Regions from separate parts of the Mesorhizobium sp. P2_C5_2 genome, predicted to be linked through region 1. Evidence: riboswitches for the same ligand, from Rfam matches in the RefSeq annotation. Region 1 holds a riboswitch; each other region holds the start of a gene.

Region 1 (7,271 bases):
TCGCTTCGCTGGGCGTCGACGCCATCTGGATTTCGCCCTTCTTCAAGTCGCCGATGAAGGATTTCGGCTACGACGTGTCGGACTATTGCGACGTCGACCCGATGTTCGGCACGCTCGCCGATTTCGACGCGCTGGTTGCCGAGGCTCATCATCTTGGCCTCAAGGTGATGATCGATGAGGTGCTGTCGCACACCGCCGACATCCATCCATGGTTCAAGGAGAGCCGCGCCAACCGCGGCAATCCGAAGGCCGACTGGTATGTCTGGGCCGATGCCAGACCCGACGGCACGCCGCCCAACAACTGGCTGTCGATCTTCGGCGGCTCGGCCTGGCAGTGGGACACCAGCCGCCAGCAGTATTATCTGCATAATTTCCTGTCCGAACAGCCGGACCTCAACTTCCACAATCTGGAAGTCCAGGACGCGCTGCTCGACGTCACCCGCTTCTGGCTGGAGCGCGGCGTCGACGGCTTCCGCCTCGACACCATCAATTTCTACTTCCACAGCCAAGGGCTGGAGAACAATCCGCCGCTGCCGCCGGAAGAACGCAACGACCAGACGGCACCTGCGGTCAACCCCTACAACTACCAGGACCATATCTACGACAAGAGCCGGCCGGAAAACCTTGCCTTCCTCGAACGGTTCCGGGCGCTGCTCGACGAATATCCGGCGACCGCCGCCGTCGGCGAAGTCGGCGATTCGCAGCGCGGGTTGGAAGTGGTCGCCGCCTACACGGCCGGCGGCAAGCGCGTCCACATGTGCTATTCCTTCGATTTCCTGGCGCCGGAAAAGATCAGCGCCGCCAAGGTGCGCCAGGTGCTGGAAGCCTTCGGCAAGGTCGCCAGCGACGGCTGGTCATGCTGGGCCTTCTCCAATCATGACGTGATGCGTCCAGCCTCGCGTTGGGCCGCAGATGAGGCCGATCCGACCGCCTATCTCAAGGTGATCTCGGCGCTGCTGATGTCTCTGCGCGGCTCGGTCTGCCTCTATCAGGGCGAGGAGCTTGGGTTGGGCGAAGCCGAGCTTAAGTTCGAGGATCTGCAGGACCCCTACGGCATCCGCTTCTGGCCGGAATTCAAGGGTCGCGACGGCTGCCGCACGCCGATGGTGTGGGATGCAACCGCCGCCAATGCCGGCTTTTCGACGGCCAAGCCCTGGCTGCCGGTGCCCGGCAAGCATTTGTCGCAAGCGGTCAATGTTCAGCAGGGCGACGCCGCCTCGCTACTCGAGCACTATCGGCGCTTTCTCGGCTTCCGCCGCCAGCATCCGTCGCTGGCCAAAGGCGACATCGAGTTCATCGAAAGCGAGGGCGACACTGTCGCCTTCACTCGCCGCGAGGGCAACGAGCAGATCGTCTGCGTCTTCAATCTGGGCAACAAGCCGGCCACGGTCGATCTCGGCGGCCAGGCGCTGCAGCCCTTGGCCGGGCATGGTTTTTCGGGACAATCCGGCACAGGCTCCATCCGCCTCGGCGGCTACGGCGCCTGGTTCGGGCGTATCGACTGAGTTTTGACGAAACGAATTTCTTGAGGAAATCTGGGTTCTCTAGGGAAATCACTGGGAGGAAATCATGGCCGATGTCACGCTGAGACAAGTGAAGAAATCATACGGCAATCTGCACATTCTCCATGGCATCGACCTCGACATAAAGTCGGGCGAGTTCATCGTCTTCGTCGGCCCGTCGGGCTGCGGCAAGTCGACCTTGCTGCGGTCCATCGCCGGGCTTGAGGAGATCACCTCCGGCGAGCTGAAGATCGCTGGCGAGGTAGTCAACGACGTGCCGCCTTCGAAGCGCGGCATCGCCATGGTATTCCAGTCCTACGCGCTCTACCCGCACATGACCGTCTACGACAACATGGCGTTCTCGATGAAGATCGGCAAGGAAAGCAAGGCCGAGATCGACAAAAGGGTGCGGCAGGCAGCGGAGATCCTGCAGCTGACCAAATATCTCGACCGTCTGCCCAAGGCGATGTCGGGCGGCCAGCGTCAGCGCGTCGCCATCGGCCGCGCCATCGTGCGCAACCCGAAAGTGTTCCTGTTCGACGAGCCGCTGTCGAACCTTGACGCCGCGCTGCGCGTCGCCACCCGCATCGAGATCGCCAAGCTCAAGGAATCGATGCCCAACACGACGATGATCTATGTCACCCACGACCAGGTCGAGGCGATGACGCTGGCCGACCGCATCGTTGTGCTGAAGGACGGCCATATCGAGCAAGTCGGCACGCCGATGGACCTCTACAAGAAGCCCGGCAATCTGTTCGTTGCCCAGTTCATCGGCTCGCCGGCCATGAACATCCTGCCAGCGACCATCGATAAAACGGGTGACCCGACCATCGTCAGCCATGTCGGCGGCCGCAAGGCGACGGTGCCGATCGCGACGCCGGCGTCCGCCAAGGGTGCGGCGGTCAGCTTCGGCGTTCGGCCGGAGGATCTGTCGGTCGCCACCGGCGCGGAATATCTGTTCGAGGGGGTGGTGGACTATGTCGAGCAGCTCGGCGAGGTCCAGCTGGTCTATGTCGACATCGGCCGCGCCGACCTGCCTCTGGTGACCAAGCTGCCCGGCAATGTCGAGGTCAAGCGCGGGGCAAAGCTGCGGCTGACCGCGGATGCCGGCGACCTGCACATCTTCGACGCCGACGGACACTCCTTCTCGCTCAAGCCCCTGGAAGTGAAGGCGGCCTGAGAGTCGGCTCGTCGTATCGGCATGAAAAAAGAGCGGCGGGCCAGGCCCGCCGCTCTTTTTTGGAAACGTCGGCTGTTAGCGGTTGCCGAACAGATCCCGGTTGCTGCCTTGCGGGGCGGGCTTCTGCACGTCGCCCGACGAGTTCAACAGCTTGTAGACCGGCGAACCGGTGTTCGGTACCGACGACGTGCGGGTGTTGTCGACGTTGACAGTCGCCTGGTTGTCGACGGCGCTTGAGCCGACATTGTCGTTGCGGGCATAAGCACTGCCGGCGGCAATCAAAAGCGCAGCGGCAGCAAGAGCAATCTTCTTCATTTCAAGTCTCCTGAGTTTCATCATGCGGCAGAGCGGCTGGGCAATCCCGCCGCTCTGCGTCTTGTTCGATATCGGCCTGGATCGTTTTCCGAAAAACTCGGGGATCAGACGCTGAATCGCCTGTTAGCGATTGCCGAAGAGGTTACGGTCGGAACCCGGGGCCGGCGCCTGAGCAGCCGACGAATCCGACTTCACGATCGCGGCAGTATGGCCGCTGTCGGTCGACGTAACCGCAGGCTGGTTCGAACCATTGGAACTGTAATTGTCGCTACCAGCGAAGGCGCTGCCGGTGATGGCCAAAACGGCGGCGGCAGTAAGGATGATCTTTTTCATTTTTAGCACTCCAGTTTGTCTGTCCGTCTAGCGGCGTGTCCTGGGAGGATTTCGCGTCGTTCGGACAGCCCCGATGTGGGAAAGCCATAGGCTGGTTTCCAATCACGAAGTTGTTCCGTGTGGACCACGACTCTGCACCTTGAAATTGTGCCAGAGAGTTCCTTCATGGTGCTTTATTATATTGTTTTCAGGCAGTTACGTCGAACCGGGCGGTTCGCTCCGGTGTCGGCTTTCGGACCGTCGTTCACACCGTCCTGCACGCATTGTCAACAGAAACGAACCGTTCGGTTCGATTTTAGAGATCGCTAATAGTAACTTTTCGATACCTTTAACCTATTTTGCAGGCGCAGGGGGCTGGATTCGAAGCGATTCGAAACGGCGAGGATCGCTTCCCAAGACAGGATTTCAGCCGTTCAGTCGTTGGCCGAAGCGCATGCCGCGCGTGTCGCGCCGCATGGATACGATGTCGCTTTCATGCCGATGTCGCGATCGCTGCCGTGGTTAGATGATCGCATCTCAGGTGCCGCTTCGTGACGACGCAGCGGAGAATTGGGAAGCCGGTCAGAATCCGGCGCTGCCCCCGCAACGGTGGTGGAGTTCAAGTCGCAACGGGAGACCACTGGGCAACAGCCTGGGAAGGTGTCGCGATGGTCCGCAAGGACAACTCCAGAGCCCGGAAACCAGCCCGAGATGCTTGAACTCGACTGATCGCGGTGGGCGGTCAAGAGGTGGGTAGCGCATGTCCGGCGGCTTGCCGGCCTGCGGCCGATCCTTCCTCCATCACCACCAAGTTCAGTCCTTAAACCACGAGGACAGAACTATGGATGCGCGCAACGACATGCTGAGGCTCTTGAACGGCCGCAAGCAAGGCTTTTCGCTGGAACAGCCCTTCTACACCGACCCGGACTATTTCAAGCTCGACATGGAGCTGATCTGGTATCGCGACTGGCTGTTCATCGGCCATGATTGCGAGCTGCCGAAGCCCGGCAGCTATATCACCGTTCAGATCGGCGACTATCCGGTGGTTCTGGTCCGCGACCAGAAGGGCAACATCAACGCCTTTCACAATTCCTGCCGCCATCGCGGCAGCCGCGTCTGCAACACCGAGAAAGGCACGGCGGCAAAGCTCGTCTGCCCCTATCACCAGTGGACCTACGAGCTGGATGGCCGACTGCTGTTTGCCCGCCAGATGGCCGAGGGTTTCGACAAGAGCCAGTTCGGCCTGAAGCCGGTCGCCTGCGAAAGTGTGGCCGGTTACATCTTCATCTGCCTGGCGAAAGAGCCCGCCGACTTCGCACCGATGCGGGCCATGATCGAGCCCTACCTCAAGCCGCATCGGCTGAGCGAAGCCAAGATCGCTTTCGAATCGACCATCGTCGAGAAAGGCAACTGGAAGCTGGTCTGGGAAAACAACCGCGAGTGCTATCACTGCGCCGGCAACCATCCCGAGCTCTGCAAGACATTCCCTGAAGCGCCGACGGTGACCGGCGTGCAGGGCGCCGACAGCGATCCGGAGATGCTGGCGCACTGGGCGAAATGCGAGGCGGCGGGCCTGCCGAGCAAATTCCGCATCGACCCGGCCGGACAGTACCGCGCCACCCGCGCGCCGCTGCTGCGCGATGCCGTCAGTTATACGATGACGGGAAAGCGCGCCGTGACCAAGAACCTCTCCAACACTGTTGCCGCCGACCGCATCGGCACCTTGATGCACTACCACTATCCGACGACCTGGAATCACATCCTGATCGACCATGCGGTGACCTTCCGGGTGCTGCCGATCAGCGCCACCGAAACCGCGGTGACGACCAAGTGGCTGGTGCACAAGGATGCCGTCGAGGGTGTCGACTACACCATCGACGAACTCACGCATGTCTGGACCGAGACCAACGACCAGGACCGCCGCATCGTCGAGGAAAATGCCTTCGGCATCCTGTCGCCGGCCTATGAGCCGGGCCCTTACTCAGAGCTGCATGAGGGCGGCGTGATCCAGTTCGTCGAATGGTACGCAGCCTTCATCGGTCCGCGCCTCGCCGAAGGCGGCCGGCCGGCGCTGCGCAGCGTGGCGTGAGCTCAGGCAGGCGAAGAAGGACCAGAGGATGAATGCGATGACAGATCTTGGCCTCTATCGCCATCTCGACCAGATGGCGCCGTGGAACGACAGGCTTCAGGTGCTGGAAGTGATCGGCGTCAGCGACGAGGCGCCTGACGTCAAGACTTTCACCTTCCGCTCCGACAACCAGACCTGGTTCCGCTACAAGCCGGGCCAGTTCTTGACGCTGGAACTGCCGACCCCGGACGGGCCGCTGATGCGCACCTACACGCTGTCGTCGTCGCCGTCGCGACCGTTTTCGATCGCGGTGACGGTGAAAGCGCAGGCCGGCAGCATAGGCACGCGCTGGATGTTCGACCATCTGGTGCCCGGCTCGCACGTCAAGGCCTATGGGCCGGCCGGCGATTTTTCGCTGCATAGCCATCCGGCGGCCAAATATCTGTTCATTTCGGCCGGCTCCGGCGTGACGCCGATGATGTCGATGCTGCGCTGGCTGAACGACTGCGCGCCATGGACAGATGTCGGCTTCGTCAATTGCGCGCGGCGTGCGGAAGAGATCATCTTCCGCAAGGAGCTCGAACTGCTCGGCGGCCATATGCCGGGCCTGTCGCTCGGCTTCATGATCGAGGAGCGGTCGAGCCGCGAGGGCTGGTACGGCCATATGGGCCGTATCGACGCGATCCGGCTGCCGCTGCTGGCGCCGGACTTCCGCGAACGCGAGATCTTCTGCTGCGGCCCTGATCCGTTCATGCGCGCCGTGCGCGGCATGCTGGATGCCGCCGGCTTCGATATGACGAAATACCATCAGGAGAGCTTTGCCGCGCCTGCAGTGGAGGAAATCCCGGCGCCGTTTGCCTCACCCGCTGAGGACGGCATCACTTCTCCCGTCGAAGCCGTGACGCCGATCCGCTTCTCGCTTTCGGAGGTCGACGCCGGCTGCGTCGCCGGCCAGACCGTGCTGCAGACGGCGCGCAGCTCGGGCGTGCGGATACCGGCCGCCTGCGAATTCGGCCTGTGCGGCACCTGCAAGGTGAAGAAGGTCTCCGGCGCTGTCGAGATGAGCCACAATGGCGGCATCCTCGACCACGAGATCGATGACGGCTTCATCCTTGCCTGCTGCTCGAAACCGCTGTCGGCGCTCGAAATCGAGGCTTGAGCGGCGCCACATGGCGGCAACTGGTCATGCGGCGCAGGCATGGCGCTCGCGGGTCTTTGTCTTGCCAAGCAAGGGCCAACTGATCTAGACGCACCTTTGGAAGGGCCTGCCAGACCGTAAACCGGGGCGATCCCCTTCAGGGGCGTCCGCGACGGGGATAGAGCGATGCAGCAGCGGGTCTACGCGATCGTCGCTGTCGCCCGGGCGCGCGAGGCGGGCATTGTACTGACCATGCTCGACGAGGTCCTGGCCTTGCGCCGCTATCTCGACGTCGTAAGGCCGGCCATGCAAAGGCGGGCAGGGAAGAAGCCCTGGTGATGGTCAACGCTCTTCGCCGTATCGGCCGCCGGTTTCCGGATTATGGCTGGTCGTGGCCCACCGGCGGCCTCGACCAGCTTTTGAAGGCAGCGCTGCTGCCCGATGAGGAGGCGGCCGCCCGACACGCTGCGCGTTGGCTCGATGAAAACGTCATCGACGATGTCTCCTTCCGCGAACATCGGCTGCTGGCGGCGATCTCCGACAGGTTCGGCCGCAAACTCGCCGGCCACCCGGCGCATCCACGCCTTGTCGGCCTGCAAAAGATGCTTTGGACCAAATCGCGGCTGGCGATGCGCGAGGCCGAGCCTGCCCTTCAGGCTATGGTCGATGCCGGCAGCGCGGTCATGCTGATCAAGGGCGCCAGCCGTATCGCGGTGAACGCATCGGCGCAGCGCGGCAGGGTGGCGCACGACATCG
Region 2 (7,271 bases), on a different contig from region 1:
GTCTGTCGAGATCGTCGAGCGACTTCAGGAACGGGTCGATCCACTTGCCGATGTCTTCGACCAGTTTTTGCGGCAGGTCCTGGTGCACGCCGCCGGGACGGAAATAGGCCGCATGCATGCGCGAGCCCGAGGCCCGTTCGTAAAACACCATCAGCTTTTCACGTTCGACGAAGCCCCACAGCGGCGGCGTCAGCGCGCCGATATCAAGCGCCTGCGTCGTCACATTGAGGATGTGCGACATGATGCGGCCGATCTCGCAATAGAGCACGCGGATCAGCTGGCCGCGCTTCGGCACCTCGATGCCGAGCAGCCGCTCGGCGGCAAGCGCAAAAGCATGCTCCTGGTTCATCGGCGCGCAATAGTCGAGCCGGTCGAGATAGGGCACCGCCTGCAGATAGGTCTTGTGCTCGATCAACTTTTCGGTGCCGCGATGCAGCAAGCCGATATGCGGATCGACGCGGTCGACCACTTCGCCGTCCAACTCAAGCACCAACCTCAAAACACCATGCGCGGCAGGGTGTTGAGGTCCAAAGTTGATGTTAAAATTGCGGACGGAGGTTTCGGCCATTCTGGCGCCTCAATTCGTCTTGGCTTTTTCATCGCCCGGCAGGACGTAATCCGTCCCTTCCCATGGCGAGAGAAAATCGAAATTGCGGAATTCCTGCTTGAGCTCGACCGGCTCGTAGATGACGCGCTTGGCTTCGTCGTCGTAGCGGACTTCGACGAAACCGGTCAGCGGGAAGTCCTTGCGCAGCGGGTGGCCCTCGAAACCGTAATCGGTGAGGATGCGGCGCAGGTCGGGATGACCTGAGAACAGCACGCCATAGAGATCGTAGGTTTCGCGCTCGAACCAGTCGGCGCCGGGATAAACAGCGGTGAGCGACGGCACCAGCGTCTCTTCGTCGGCCTGCACCTTGATGCGGATGCGCAAATTCCGCTTCGGCGACAACAGATGATAGACGACGTCGAAGCGCTTGGCCCGCGACGGATAGTCAGCGCCGCAGACATCGATGATCGAGATGAACTGGCAGCCCGCATCGTCGCGCAGGAAGGTCGCCACGTCGATCAGGTCGCCGGGTTCGACGGAAATGCCGAGCTCGCCATAGGCCAGCACGGCGTCTTTGACACGGCCCGGCAGCTTTTCGCCGAGATAGGTCGACAGTTCGCTCAGGGATGCAGCCATGGGTCTACCGTTCGATCGTGCCGGTGCGGCGGATTTTCTTCTGCAACAGAAGAATGCCGTAGAGCAGCGCTTCGGCGCTCGGCGGGCAGCCGGGCACATAGATGTCGACCGGCACGATGCGGTCGCAGCCGCGCACCACCGAATAGGAATAGTGGTAATAGCCGCCGCCATTGGCGCACGAGCCCATCGAGATGACGTAGCGCGGCTCCGGCATCTGGTCGTAGACCTTGCGCAAAGCCGGCGCCATCTTGTTGGTCAGCGTTCCGGCGACGATCATGATGTCGGACTGGCGCGGAGACGCACGCGGCGCAACACCGAAACGCTCCGAATCGTAGCGCGGCATCGAGGTGTGGATCATCTCGACGGCGCAGCAGGCCAGACCGAAGGTCATGAACATCAGCGAACCGCTGCGTGCCCAGGTGATCAGCGCCTCGGTCGAGGTGACCAGAAAGCCCTTGTCGGCGAGTTCGTTGTTGATCTCGAGGAAGAACGGATCGTCAGAACCGACCGGACGACCGGTATTGGGGTCGATCAGGCCCTTGGGCTTAGGCGCGACGAGCGTACCGGAACTGTCGTTCAATCCCATTCCAGCGCTCCTTTTTTCCATTCATAGGCAAAGCCGATGGTCAGCACCGCCAAAAACACCATCATCGACCAGAAACCGAGCATGCCGATCTTCGAGAACGACACCGCCCAGGGAAACAGGAAGGCCACTTCCAGATCGAAGATGATGAACAGGATCGACACCAGATAGAAGCGGATGTCGAATTTCATGCGGGCATCGTCGAAAGAGTTGAAGCCGCACTCATAGGCGGAAAGCTTTTCCGGATCGGGATTGCGGTAAGCCACCAGGAACGGCGCGATGATAAGCGCCAGGCCGACGACCGCCGCCACGGCGATGAAGAGAACGATGGGCAGGTACGAACTGAGCAATGCGTTCATGCTGCGGCTTTCCGTTGGCGGCCAATCCACTTTGATTACAGCAACCAATCCTAATGCGGAAGCGTGACAGTTTAACCGCTGAACCGTTTTAGGTGCCTATGCTGCAACGCGGCGAGGGTTAGCGCAGGGCTTTCGGCGAAGCAAGTCAAACCTTGTTCAAAACGCAGTGCTGGACGGCAGGTCGGGAAAAACTGGTCCGATCCGCTCCTGTTTGATTTCCTTCACATTTTACTCCACTTTTGTCTCCTGACATGTCTCCCGCCACAAGCCTGCTAGCATCGCCGGAATCACCGGCTAAAAATACGGCAACAGGACCAGGGCAAAGGCATCTTGATGAAGGACAAAATATCGCTCGCCATGGCCAGGCGGATCGCCCTTGGCGCGCAGGGTTTTACCGACCCGCGGCCGGGCGGCACACCGGACCGCCGCCACTTCGCCCGGGTGCTTTCGCGCACCGGCCTGCTGCAGATCGATTCCGTCAGCGCCGTGGTGCGCGCTCACTATATGCCGCTCTACTCCCGCCTTGGTCCCTACCCGTTCGCTTTGCTCGACAATGCCGCCGTCACCCGCAAGCGCACCGTGTTCGAATACTGGGCGCATGAGGCCTCCTTCCTGCCCGTCGAGACCTGGCCGCTGATGCGCTGGCGCATGCAGCGCGCCGAGAGCGGCGATGAGATGTATCTGGGCCTCGCCAAATGGGGCCGCGAGCACGCCGCCTATATCGAGGAGATCTACCGCGCAGTGGCCGAGCGTGGCCCGATCGCCGCTTCCGCGCTGGAAGGCCAGAAGGGCTCGGGCGGCTGGTGGGGCTGGAGCCACGCCAAGCATGCCTTCGAATGGCTGTTCTGGGCCGGCCGCATCACCACGGCGCACCGGCGCGGCTTCGAGCGCTTCTACGACCTGCCCGAGCGCGTGCTGCCGCAGGCGATCCTCGATCTGCCGGTGCCGGCCGCCGAGGACGCGCACCGCGAATTGCTGCGCATTTCCGCCCGCGCCCATGGCATCGCGACGTCAGGTGACTTGCGCGACTATTTCCGCCTGTCGCCGGCCGACATGAAGGGCCGGCTGGAGGAACTGGTCGAGTCGGGCGAGCTTTTGCCGGTGCGCGTCGAAGGCTGGGACAAGCCGGCTTACCTCCATAAGGACGCCCGTCTTCCGCGAAAAATCGAAGCCCGCGCCCTGCTGGCGCCGTTCGATCCCGTCGTCTTCGAGCGGTCGCGCAGCGAGCGGCTGTTCGATTTCCATTACCGCATCGAGATCTACACTCCGGCCGACAAGCGTCAGTATGGCTACTACGTCCTGCCCTTCCTGCTCGGCGACCGGATCGTGGGGCGCGTTGACCTCAAGGCCGACCGCCCCGCCAGTGTGCTGCGCGTCCATGCCGCCTATGCCGAGCCCGGCGCCCCGCCTGAGACCGCCGCTCAACTCTTCGAGGAATTGAAGCAGATGCAGGGCTGGCTTGGCCTCGAACGCATCGAAGTGATGCCGGCCGGCGATTTGGGACAGCCTTTGGCCGACATTGCCATGTCGTAGCCGTGCGTTGACTTCCCCTACCCGAACCGCCTAAATCCGCTCCAGACGGTCCCCTGCCCGCAACGGCAAGGGCCAAGAGGGAATGCGGTGCGGGAAAAAATCCCAAATCCGCGGCTGTCCCCGCAACTGTAAGCGAAGAGCCAAGGCCGAATGCCACTGGGTGACACCGGGAAGGCGGCTAACCAAGGCGATGACTCGCGAGCCAGGAGACCTGCCGTCTGAAGAAAGAATCCGATCGCCCGGCGGGTTTCCGGGCAAGGAGCCCGGTTTTTGGACCAGAACAGCAGTTTTTCGGCTGGCACAGCGGACAATGCGTCCGGGGATAACGACGTCCTGGCCGGCGTGACCGTCATCGTCTGCGCCTCGTGCCGCGATGAAACGGGCTCCGACGCCCATCCGCGCGCCGGCGAATTGCTGGCTGAGGACACGCGCCGCGCCGCTGCCGGCGATATCCGGGTCCGCACCGCCGAATGTCTCGGCAATTGCAAGCGCCGTCTGAGCGCCGCGATCCTGCGCGATGGCTGCTGGAGCTATGTCTTCGGCGACCTGACCCCAACCAGCGGCGCCGATCTCGTCACCGGCGCCAAACTCTTCGCCACCTCGACCGACGGCCTCATTCCCTGGCGCGGCCGCCCCGATAGCCTCAAGCGCGGCCTCGTTGCCCGCATCCCGCCCCTCGACATGCTGAAGGACTGACCATGACTGCATCTGTATCCCGTGTACCCTGCACCGTCGTCACCGGCTTCCTCGGCGCCGGCAAGACGACGCTGGTCCGCCATCTCCTGGAAAACGCCGGCGGCAAGCGCATTGCCATCATCGTCAACGAGTTCGGCGACATCGGCATTGACGGGGAAATCCTGAAAGGCTGCGGCATCGACACCTGCCCCGAGGAAAACATCGTCGAACTGGCCAATGGCTGCATCTGCTGCACAGTCGCCGACGATTTCGTACCCGCTCTCGACAAGATCCTGGCCCTGACGCCCAGGGTCGACCACATCCTGATCGAGACCTCGGGCCTCGCGCTGCCCAAGCCGCTGGTCCAGGCGTTCCAGTGGCCGAGCGTGAAAAGCCGGGTGACCGTCGATGGCGTTATCGCCGTGGTCGACGGGCCGGCGCTGGCCGAAGGCCGCGTCGCCAACGACATGGACGCCTTGCAGGCACAGCGCGCTCAGGACGAGACGCTCGACCACGACGATCCCGTCGAAGAAGTCTTCGAGGACCAGATCGCCTGCGCCGACCTGATCATCCTGTCGAAAAGCGACCTGATGGATTCAGCCGGTTCGGCCCGCGCCAATGCCATCATCAATGAGCACTCAGCCCGCGCCGTGAAGATCGTGCCGACGGCGCATGGCAAGGTCGATCCTTCCGTTCTGCTCGGCCTCGGCCTCGCCGTCGAGGACGACATCGAGAACCGCAAGTCGCATCATGACGGCGCCTTCGACCACGAGCACGACGACTTCGACACCTTCATCGTCGACATCCCCTCGATCGCCAATCCGGACGAACTGGCGAAGCGCGTCGCCACCGTCGCCGAAGAAGAGAATGTGTTGCGTGTGAAGGGCTTCGTCGATGTCGGTGGCAAGCCGATGCGGCTTTTGCTGCAGGCCGTCGGCCCGCGCGTCAACCATTACTATGACCGCGCCTGGACGGCCGGGGACGACCGCCGCTCGCGCCTGGTCGTCATCGGACTGAAGGGACTGAACCGCCCGGCGATCGAGCGTATACTCGCTGGCTGAGGCAAAACACGAACCACGATGCACATCCTCACCACCACATCCGCTTCGCTCGACGATCTCGCCGAGCCTGTCGATCTCAGGCAGACGCCAGCGGATATCGTGGCCCTGTCCTTCACCGACAGCGACCTCGCCGGACTGGCTGCAGCATGGAAGGCTGATGCCGCCCGCCTGCCCTCGATGCGGCTGGCGGCGCTACGCGACCTGCGCCATCCCATGTCCGTCGACCTCTGGGTCGACAGCGTCGCCCGCCACGCCAAGGTGATTTTGGTGCGCATCCTCGGCGGCTACGACTGGTGGCGCTACGGCTGTGACCAGCTGGCCGCGACTGCCCGCGCGCACGGCATCAAACTGGCGCTGCTGCCCGGCGAAAGCCACGACGAGGATCTCAGGCTGATCGAAGCCTCGACGCTGCCGCGCGCGGAACTGGACGGCTTGCTCGGGTATTTCCGCGAGGGCGGGCCAGAGAATATGACGACGCTGATGCAGCGGCTGGCTGGGTTGGCCGGGGCAGATGTTGCGGCGGCTGAGCCGGTGAGCGTTCCGAAGGCCGGGTTTTATGAGCCGGGGCGCGGCGTCGTGGGCAAGTTGGATTTTGGCGATGTCGGCGTTCCTTCACACCCCCCTCTGTCCTACCGGACATCTCCCCCGCAAGGGGGGAGATCGGCCGTCACAAATGCCGGCCCCCTTCCTGCTCCTTTGAAGATCTCTGCAACGTTTGCGATTGGCGAAAACATCCGTGAGAGCTCAATCTCCCCCCTTGCGGGGGAGATGTCCGGCAGGACAGAGGGGGGTGGGCGGGAACGCGACGCCGACAACACCTACATCAACGCCCCCATCATCCCCATCCTCTTCTACCGTTCGATGCTGCTGGCTGCCGATGTCGCCCCAATCGACGCCCTTTTCGAAGCACTCCGCCAGCGCGGCATGCGCCCGGCTCCCATCTTCGTCTCCAGCCTGAAAGACCCGACCTCCTTCGCCTTCGTGGAAACCGCGCTGGCCTCCCTGAACCCCGCCGCCATCATCACCGCCACCGCCTTCGCTTCCGGCGCCGAACCCGGTGTCGAAACCCTGTTCGACCGCGCCGGCGTGCCGGTCTTCCAGGTCATCGTCGCCACCACCCGCCGCGACGTCTGGGACAAGAACCAGCGCGGCCTGGCACCCGCCGACCTTGCCATGCATGTCGTGCTGCCCGAACTCGACGGCCGCATCCTCGCCGGCGCGATTTCCTTCAAGGGCGAAAGCGAGACCGACCCCGCACTCGGCCACCGCGCCTTCGCCAACCGGCCGGAACCGGATCGCGTGGCGCAAGTGGCGGATAGGGTAGCGGCCTTTATCCGTTTGCAGGAGACGGCTCGCGCGGAGCGCAAGCTGGCGATCCTGATCCCGGACTATCCGAGTGCGCCCGGCCGCACCGGCTATGCCGTAGGCCTCGATGTGCCGTCGAGCGTGCTGGCCATGCTGCATGACCTGAAGGATCAGGGCTACGGTGTTGAAGGGATTCCACAAACGCCGCGTGCACTGCTGGATGCGTTGGAGCGCAGCAGTGATGGGCTGGGACTCACAGACTACCAGGACTTCTTGAAGGACCTGCCGGTTGAGGCAATTGCGAAAGTAGAAGCCGCTTGGGGAAAGGCCGAAGAGGCAGGTTTGCGCGAGGCGCCCCCCTCTGTCCTGCCGGACATCTCCCCCACAGGTGGGGAGATTAGCAGCTCAGCCGCCGGATTTCCTCCTGCGACGGTTGAGATTGGCGAAAGCGCCGATGACGGCTCAATCTCCCCCCACGTGGGGGAGATGTCCGGCAGGACAGAGGGGGGCGCGACAGAACGCCGGCCTTCGCGGCACGTTGGCCAAAAACAATTCCTCTTCCGCGCCGCCAC
Region 3 (7,271 bases), on a different contig from region 1:
CCGTCGATTTTCAAAACGAAAGGCGTGCCCTCGAAAGCGTCGGCGCCGCGCCCGATCGCCTCGATCGCTTCGATCATGCGGCCTTGTCGCGAGAGCAGAGTGTCAGCGACGGCGATCAGCCGCGGATTAGGCGTCGCCGAGGGCGAAAGCTGCCGCAATGTCTGCGCCAATTCTGCCTCATCGCGCTTTGGCGCCAGCGCCGCGGCGATGATGTAGGCCGAGGCGGTCGAGCGGCTGATGCCGGCATAGCAATGCACGACCATCGGATTGGCACGGTCCCATTTGCGGGCGAAATCGAGCAGATTGCGCACATGGTCTTCGCCCGGCATCGTCATGCCGTCCTGTGCCACGGCGATATCGTGCATGACCAGATGCAGATGGTTGTCCTTGGCGATTGAGGCCGGCCGTGTCACCTCGGTGCCGGCGGCAAGCAGCGACAGCACGCGCTCAGCGCCGCTTCTGGCCACCGTCTCCTCAAGCTTCGCCAGCGAACAGACATGGATCATGGCGCGATCTCCTTCGGCTTATCGTTGCGCCGCGCGGACCAGTCGGCAAGCGCGGATTCAAGCCGCTGCCATTCCTCCTGACTTCCAGGCAGCCCGGCACGCAGCACCTGCGGCCGGTCGGAAAAATGCCGGAGCAGGATGCCGCGCTCGCCGAGCGCCGAAAACAGCCCGGCCGCGTTCGGAATCTGAAGATAACGAAACAGCGTCGTGCCGCCGGCGACAGCAACACCGAATCGCGCAAACAGCGCGTCGAGCCGCGCGGCATCCGAAACCAGCCGGCGTCGCATGTCAGCCTGCCAGCCGCTATCGGCAAGCGCGCGAATGCCATACTCCAGCGCCGGACCGGCGACAGCCCAGGGTCCGAATTGCGTTTCAAGCCTTTCGACCGTCAACGCATCGGAAAGCGCGAAGCCGAGCCGTAGGCCGGCAAGGCCGAAGAACTTGCCGAACGAGCGCAGCACGACGATGCCGCCCTGCCCGACATCGCCGGCAAGGCTTTCGGCGTGCGGGCCGACATCCATGAAGGCTTCGTCGACGACCAGCAGCCCGCCCTTGGCGCGCAATATCTCGGCAAGCCGAAGCAGCCTTTCCCGCGGCACAACACGCCCGTCTGGGTTGTTTGGATTGACGACGATGGCGAGGTCGGCCGCGACGAGCGCCTCGACATCGTCGACCTCCGCCACGGCATGGCCGGCGATCGCAGCCGCTCTGGCGTGCTCGGCATAGGTCGGCCCGAGCACCAGCGCCCGGCCGGGACTCACCAGCGAGGCGACGCGCGGCAACAGGATCTGCGTGCCCGGGGCTGCTGCCACATGGGCTGCCGACGGCGCGCCATAGGCGCCTGCGGCGATCCTGGCCAACTCACGCAGGCGCGCGGCTTCCGGCAATCGTGACAGAGCGGTGGCGGGCAGCTCGAAAAGCGGGTAGGAGTGCGGATTGATACCTGTCGAGAGATCGACGAAAGGTTGTGGCGCGTGAGGGAAGAGCGCGCTCGCCCGGCCAAGGGATCCACCGTGATCCACCGCAGCAATCGCTCCATCAAGAAGCTTCATGTCGATCCTGATCGCTTTCCTGTCCCTGGCCATCGAACGCATCCTGGGTTACCCGGACTGGCTATTCCGTGCCGTTGGCCATCCCGTCACCTGGTTCGGCAGGCTGATATCCTTTCTCGACCTCAGGCTCAACCGCGCCACTGATTCCGACGCCTCGCGTCGCCGCCGGGGCGCACACGCGCTGCTGGTCATTGTTCTGGTGCCGGCGGCGATTGCCTTCATCGTGCAAATCCTGCTCTGGCAGCTCTTTCCTGCCGGCATGATCATCACGGCAATCATGGCCTCGTCGCTGCTGTCGCAGAAGAGTCTCACCGAGCATGTCGAAGCGGTCGCCGATGCGCTGGACACGGGCGGGCTGGCACTCGGACGCATTGCCGTCGCCCGCATCGTCGGCCGCGATCCCGAAAAGCTCGACCACGCCGGCGTCAGCCGCGCCGCGATCGAAAGCCTGGCCGAGAATTTTTCCGACGGCATCGTCGCACCGGCCTTCTGGACCGGTGTTTGCGGCCTGGCCGGCGGCGTCGCCTATAAAGCCGCCAACACCGCCGATTCGATGATCGGTCACCGCACGCCGCGCCATGAGGCCTTCGGCCGGGCGGCAGCACTTTTCGACGACTGGATCAACCTGCCGGCCTCCCGGCTGACCGCGCTGCTTATCATTGGCGCCGCCTTTCTTGTCAGCGGCGCCGATCCCCGCAATGCCTGGGAAGCGGTGCGGCGCGACGCCAGAAAGCACCGCTCGCCCAATGCCGGCTGGCCGGAGGCGGCGATGGCCGGCGCCCTCGGCCTAGCGCTCGCCGGCCCGCGTACCTATGGCGGCGTTGTCGTCGAGGATGCGTTCATGGGCGAAGGCGGCCGGCGCGAAGCCGAGAGCCTGGACATCAGGCGGGCGCTGAAGCTCTACCAGGTCGCCGACTATCTGCTGATCGCGCTGTTCGGATTGCTCTCGGCGGGGCTGATCTACCTGACGATCTGAGATAGGTCAGAACTCGATCCCCTGCTGCGCCTTCACACCCGCAGAGAAATGGTGCTTGGTCACGCCCATTTCGGTGACGAGGTCGGCGGCCTCGACCAGCGCCGGCTTGGCATTGCGGCCGGTGACGACGACATGCAGGCCCTCGCGCCGGGCCTTTAGCGCGGCAACCACCTTGTCGAGATCGAGATAGTCATAGCGCAGCGCGATGTTAAGCTCATCGAGCACGACAAGGCTGATCGACGGATCGGCGATCAGCTCTAGCGCCTTGGCCCAGGCAGCTTCGGCCGCCGCAATGTCGCGCTTCAAATCCTGCGTCTCCCAGGTGAACCCCTCGCCCATCGTGTGCCAGACGACCCGGTCGCCGAACGCCGCGAAGGCATCTTTTTCGCCGGTGTGCCATTTGCCCTTGATGAACTGGACGACGCCGACGCGCTTGCCGTAGCCGAGCATGCGCAGCGCCAGGCCGAAGGCGGCGGTGGTCTTGCCCTTGCCGGGTCCGGTGTTGACGATCAACAGCCCCTTCTCGACCGTCTTTTCCGCAACCTCGGCATCTTGCACCGCCTTGCGCTTGGCCATCTTGGCGCGGTGGCGTTCCTCGTCTTTTGCGTCGATATCGGTCATTATTTCACCTTGAGCGGCAGCCCCGCCACCATCAGAAGCACCGTATCGGCAATTGCCGCAACCTGCTGGTTAAGCCGGCCGGCAGCGTCACGAAACCGGCGCGCCAGCGCATTGTCGGGCACGATGCCTTGCCCGACTTCGTTGGAGACCACGAACCACGGCCCGCGCGGCCGCGACAGCACGCCGGCCAGCCGCCGGCATTCCGTGTCGAGATCATGGTCGGAAAGCATATGATTGGTCAGCCACAGCGTCAGGCAATCGACGAGCACCGGCTGGTTGTCGGGTAGCGCTTCGAGTGCACCGGCAAGATCGAGCGGCGCATCGATGGTCGCCCACCCCTCGCCACGCCGCGACCGGTGTTGCGCGATGCGCTCACGCATCTCATCGTCATAGGCTTCAGCGGTCGCGATATAGGCCCATGGCGGCGTTTGGGGGGGGGGGATCTTGCCGGAGCGCSCACCGCCGATGATGAAGGTCAAACTGCGATCAGGCAAAGCTGTCGCGCAGGCTGGTCGCGGTGCCGGTGAAGCGGGCGCGCACCACGCCAACCATCGCACCAAGCACCAGCCAGAACACCAGATTGGTCAGCGTCACCGCCACCACGAACTGATGATGCAGGCCTTCCGGGATCGGCGTCTCGAAACTGTCCGGCTGCGGCGCGCCGACAATATGCGGGGCGACAATCAGGATGACAGCAAGGACGGTTAGCGGCGCCGACGTGCGGAAGGCGATCAAGGCAAGGCCAATAGCAGTCGCCACAACCGTTGCCACCCACCAGATCTGGCGCGGCATGAGATCGGCCGCCGGCATTGCCGGCAGTTCCGGCGGCAGGCCGAGGCCCGGCGCCAGCGTGAACACGGCAAAGCCGGCCAGACCCCAGAATACGCCCTGGCGCCAGTTGCCGATGCCGCCAGCGAATTCGGAAACCGCCACCAGGACCAGCGCGAAACCGATGCCGGTGACGATATTGGCCAGCACGCTGAAGGCGAAGCGCTCGAAGCCGTCGGCCGGCGCCCAGCTTTCGTCCTCCGCCGGTGCGGCCGTTTCAGCCGGTGCGGGTGCTGCACTGCTCATGGCATTTCCCGCCGGCGCGGCGGTGCTCATGGCATTGGTGTCCGTAGCGTTGGCGGCCGCGGCATGCTCATGCTTATGGCCGCCACCGGCCTGTTCGTAGACTTCCGCCTTCAGGATGAGCGGCACGGTGGCATAGGCCTGCATGCAGGCGAGAACGACGCCGGCCACGAGCCCGGCGATCGCCGCGACGAACACGACGTTGCGAAACAGGTTCATGATGTCAGATCCTCGTCAGTGGCAGGGAAACGCCATCGAATGGCGATAGTCATGCGCGGCATTGTGGATCGCATCGATATGCGAGAAGCCGACAACGCCGATGACGAAAATGCCCAGAAACGCGCTAAGCACGAGCTGCATGAAGCGCGACTGCGAGGAGACGGAAGCGCCGAGGGAGACGGAAGCGGTATTCATATCTTGTCCTTTCGCCCTCCACCCGAGGGCATCGAAGTCAGTTCCCTGTCGCCGGCAGGTCTCCTGGCTCGCGGATCAGCGCCCTTCCCCACCTTCCCGAAGAAAAATCCTCAGTGGCTTGGAGAGGACTACCGCACACAGTTGCGGGGGCAGCCACGGCATTGGGCAACAAGTCAGCCCTCACCGCATTCCCTCTTGGTCCCTAACGGAACCGACGACATGCGTGACTATAGGCTGAAACAGCCGCGTCCGGCAAACCAAATTCCGCCGGCCAACAGCGCGAATGCGCCATGCAGTATTACGGGTTCAAGGAGCTGATCCGCTCCGCAACCAGCCGCTGCAGGCGCCACAGATGGCGATCGTGAATGCCGCGCTCCTCCAGATTCTTCACCGTGTTGTAGAGATAGTCGGCGCCTGACCCCCAGTGCCCGCAGGATGTGGCCAGCCTGTCGACGACCTTCGCCTCGTCGAGCGGGCCGGAATAGGTCAGCCCTTTGCGGTTGATGACGAAAGCCAGTGCCCTGAGCGGACCGGCCTCGCTTGTAAGCTTCAGCATGCGCGGCCGGTAGCTTGTCGGCTTCAGCGTGACTTCGCGCCGGAAAAGCCGGCCCAGCTGCTCTCGCCTGTCATTGTCGGCCAGCCGGAAGGCGACGCCTTTGCACTGTCCGCCACTGTCGAGCGCCATCATCAGTCCGGGGCGCTCTTTGGTGCCCCGCCAGCGTGTCATGTTCATGCAGAAAGATCGGTGCCAGCCGCGTGCCAGCGCAACGCGGTCCTCGACATAATCGATTTCCGGCTTCCAGATCAGCGAGCCATAGCCGAACAGCCACAGCGGTTCGCTATCGGGAAGCTCGGCCTGCAATTCGTCCACCAGCGAATCGTAGTCGCTGTCATCGAGGTGCATCGCCTCCGGGTCGGGTCCGGCGTCGGCGATCTCGCGCCAGCAGCGCGCGACCAATTCCGGCGTAAGCGACATCTGTCGTGCGGCCAATTTCCGAATCCCTATGTCCGGACATGATTATGCGCAGCACCGGCAACCGGCAATGTCAGCCGTGATTGACAAACGATTTGCCGGGGTGTCGGCTGGCGTATCCCTAGAGGAAGCCAGCCATGCAACCCAATCCGAGCGAGCGCGACCCCTATAATGGCCTGACCCAGGCCAAGCCGACGCTGCCGTCCTCTGCCTATTGGGACGCCGGCGCGTACCAGCGCGACCTCGACGCCATCTGGTACAAAAGCTGGCTGCTCGTCTGCCGCGAGGCCGATCTCGCCCAGCCTTTGGCGTTCAGGACATTCCGCGTCGGCACGCAGGAGATCGTCGTGCTGCGTGACGACACCGGCGAGCTGCGCGCCTTCCACAACACCTGCCGGCATCGCGGCTCGCAGCTTTGCCAGGAAAGCGAGGGCCGGCTGAAGGCGCGGCTGATTACTTGCCCCTACCACGCCTGGTCCTATTCGCTGCGCGGTGATCTCGTGCGCGTTCCCTCGAAATCGCTGCCCGACGGTTTCGATAAGGCCGACCATCCGCTCTACCGCGTGGCGCTGTCGGTGTGGCGCGGCTTTGTCTTCGTCAACCTGCAGGAGGATGCGGCCGGCTCGGCGCAGGCATCCTTCGATCCGGCATCCGGCGACCTCGCCAACTGGCCGCTGGAAACGCTGGTGTCAGGCCATGTGCTGCGCAAGGTGATGAACTGCAACTGGAAGATCTTTTGGGAAAACTTCAACGAGTGCCTGCACTGCCCCGGCGTCCACAAGGACCTGTCGCGACTGGTGCCGATCTACGGCCGCGGCCTTATGAGTCGGCGCGACGACCCCGACTGGGTCCGCCATGCCGACAATGACGCACCGGAGTTTTCCGGCGGACTGCGTACCGGTGCCGAGACCTGGTCGCGCGATGGACAGGCGCATGGCCCGGTCTTCTCCGGCCTGACACCGGCCGAACGCGCAGCAGGCCAGACCTATTCCACCAGCCTGCCGTCGATGTTCATCGTCGGCCATGTCGACTATGTCCGCACCGTGCGGCTGACGCCGCTCGGCCCCGAACAAACCGAGCTCACCGCCGAATGGCTGTTCGCACCGGAGGCGCTGGCTGAGACCGACATCGACAATGTCGTCGCCTTCGGCACCCAGGTACTGGAAGAAGATGCGGCGATCTGCGAGGTCAACCAGAAAGGCCTGCGCTCGATGCGCCACCAGGCCGGTGTGCTGATGCCGGAGGAGTACGACCTGCACCGTTTCCACAACTGGGTGCGCGAGCACCATGCGGCATCCTGATCAAAGCGATTTCGGCAGATAGCGCCACGTGACGAATCCGCAGACGGCCGCCAGCAAGCCCAGGGTGACAAAAACCGAACCCAGGCCGAAAAACGCCAGCACCACGGAATAGACCAGCGGCGGCGTCAGCTCGGAAAAGTCGAGATAGGTGCGGTAGACCGCAGCCATCTGCGACCGCTCATAATGCCTGACCGAGCGCATGAAGGCGGTCGAGCCCAGCGCATCGAGCGCGATGGTGAAGAAGGCGCCGCAGAGCAGGAAGAAGCCGGTAAGCAGCGGCGCGGTCGCGCCGACCGCGCCCGCCGCCAGCAGCGCGGCCGACATGGCGAAATAGGCGAAGGTCATGGTGCGCCGGCC

What was found. A riboswitch is a leader RNA that binds a small molecule or an ion and turns the genes downstream of it on or off. The one in region 1 is predicted to bind cobalamin.
Region 2: it holds a riboswitch for cobalamin, as region 1 does, so the genes downstream of both, AC1D1B_RS21170 (DUF1636 family protein) here and AC1D1B_RS02725 (aromatic ring-hydroxylating oxygenase subunit alpha) in region 1, are expected to answer to the same signal.
Region 3: it holds a riboswitch for cobalamin, as region 1 does, so the genes downstream of both, AC1D1B_RS21450 (CbtB domain-containing protein) here and AC1D1B_RS02725 (aromatic ring-hydroxylating oxygenase subunit alpha) in region 1, are expected to answer to the same signal.

The regions. Positions count from the first base shown of each region.
Region 1 is NZ_JBFUDV010000001.1:586,937-594,207, forward strand. Features, by position in the region: gene bglA (beta-galactosidase BglA) at 1-1,505, shown strand, start outside; gene AC1D1B_RS02710 (ABC transporter ATP-binding protein) at 1,570-2,682, shown strand; gene AC1D1B_RS02715 (DUF680 domain-containing protein) at 2,758-2,997, opposite strand; gene AC1D1B_RS02720 (DUF680 domain-containing protein) at 3,121-3,330, opposite strand; cobalamin riboswitch at 3,832-4,033, shown strand; gene AC1D1B_RS02725 (aromatic ring-hydroxylating oxygenase subunit alpha) at 4,151-5,398, shown strand; gene AC1D1B_RS02730 (FAD-binding oxidoreductase) at 5,436-6,536, shown strand; gene AC1D1B_RS02735 (hypothetical protein) at 6,702-6,854, shown strand; gene AC1D1B_RS02740 (nucleotidyltransferase family protein) at 6,854-7,271, shown strand, end outside.
Region 2 is NZ_JBFUDV010000005.1:551,160-558,430, reverse strand. Features, by position in the region: gene AC1D1B_RS21195 (NADH-quinone oxidoreductase subunit D) at 1-568, opposite strand, end outside; gene AC1D1B_RS21190 (NADH-quinone oxidoreductase subunit C) at 578-1,183, opposite strand; gene AC1D1B_RS21185 (NuoB/complex I 20 kDa subunit family protein) at 1,188-1,769, opposite strand; gene AC1D1B_RS21180 (NADH-quinone oxidoreductase subunit A) at 1,760-2,125, opposite strand; gene AC1D1B_RS21175 (winged helix-turn-helix domain-containing protein) at 2,459-3,658, shown strand; cobalamin riboswitch at 3,688-3,891, shown strand; gene AC1D1B_RS21170 (DUF1636 family protein) at 3,929-4,354, shown strand; gene cobW (cobalamin biosynthesis protein CobW) at 4,357-5,394, shown strand; gene AC1D1B_RS21160 (cobaltochelatase subunit CobN) at 5,413-7,271, shown strand, end outside.
Region 3 is NZ_JBFUDV010000005.1:609,871-617,141, reverse strand. Features, by position in the region: gene AC1D1B_RS21480 (tyrosine phosphatase family protein) at 1-506, opposite strand, end outside; gene cobD (threonine-phosphate decarboxylase CobD) at 503-1,558, opposite strand; gene cbiB (adenosylcobinamide-phosphate synthase CbiB) at 1,557-2,534, shown strand; gene cobO (cob(I)yrinic acid a,c-diamide adenosyltransferase) at 2,541-3,155, opposite strand; gene cobU (bifunctional adenosylcobinamide kinase/adenosylcobinamide-phosphate guanylyltransferase) at 3,155-3,649, opposite strand; gene AC1D1B_RS21455 (CbtA family protein) at 3,642-4,445, opposite strand; gene AC1D1B_RS21450 (CbtB domain-containing protein) at 4,461-4,640, opposite strand; cobalamin riboswitch at 4,677-4,871, opposite strand; gene AC1D1B_RS21445 (gamma-glutamylcyclotransferase) at 4,939-5,631, opposite strand; gene AC1D1B_RS21440 (aromatic ring-hydroxylating oxygenase subunit alpha) at 5,751-6,914, shown strand; gene AC1D1B_RS21435 (MFS transporter) at 6,915-7,271, opposite strand, start outside.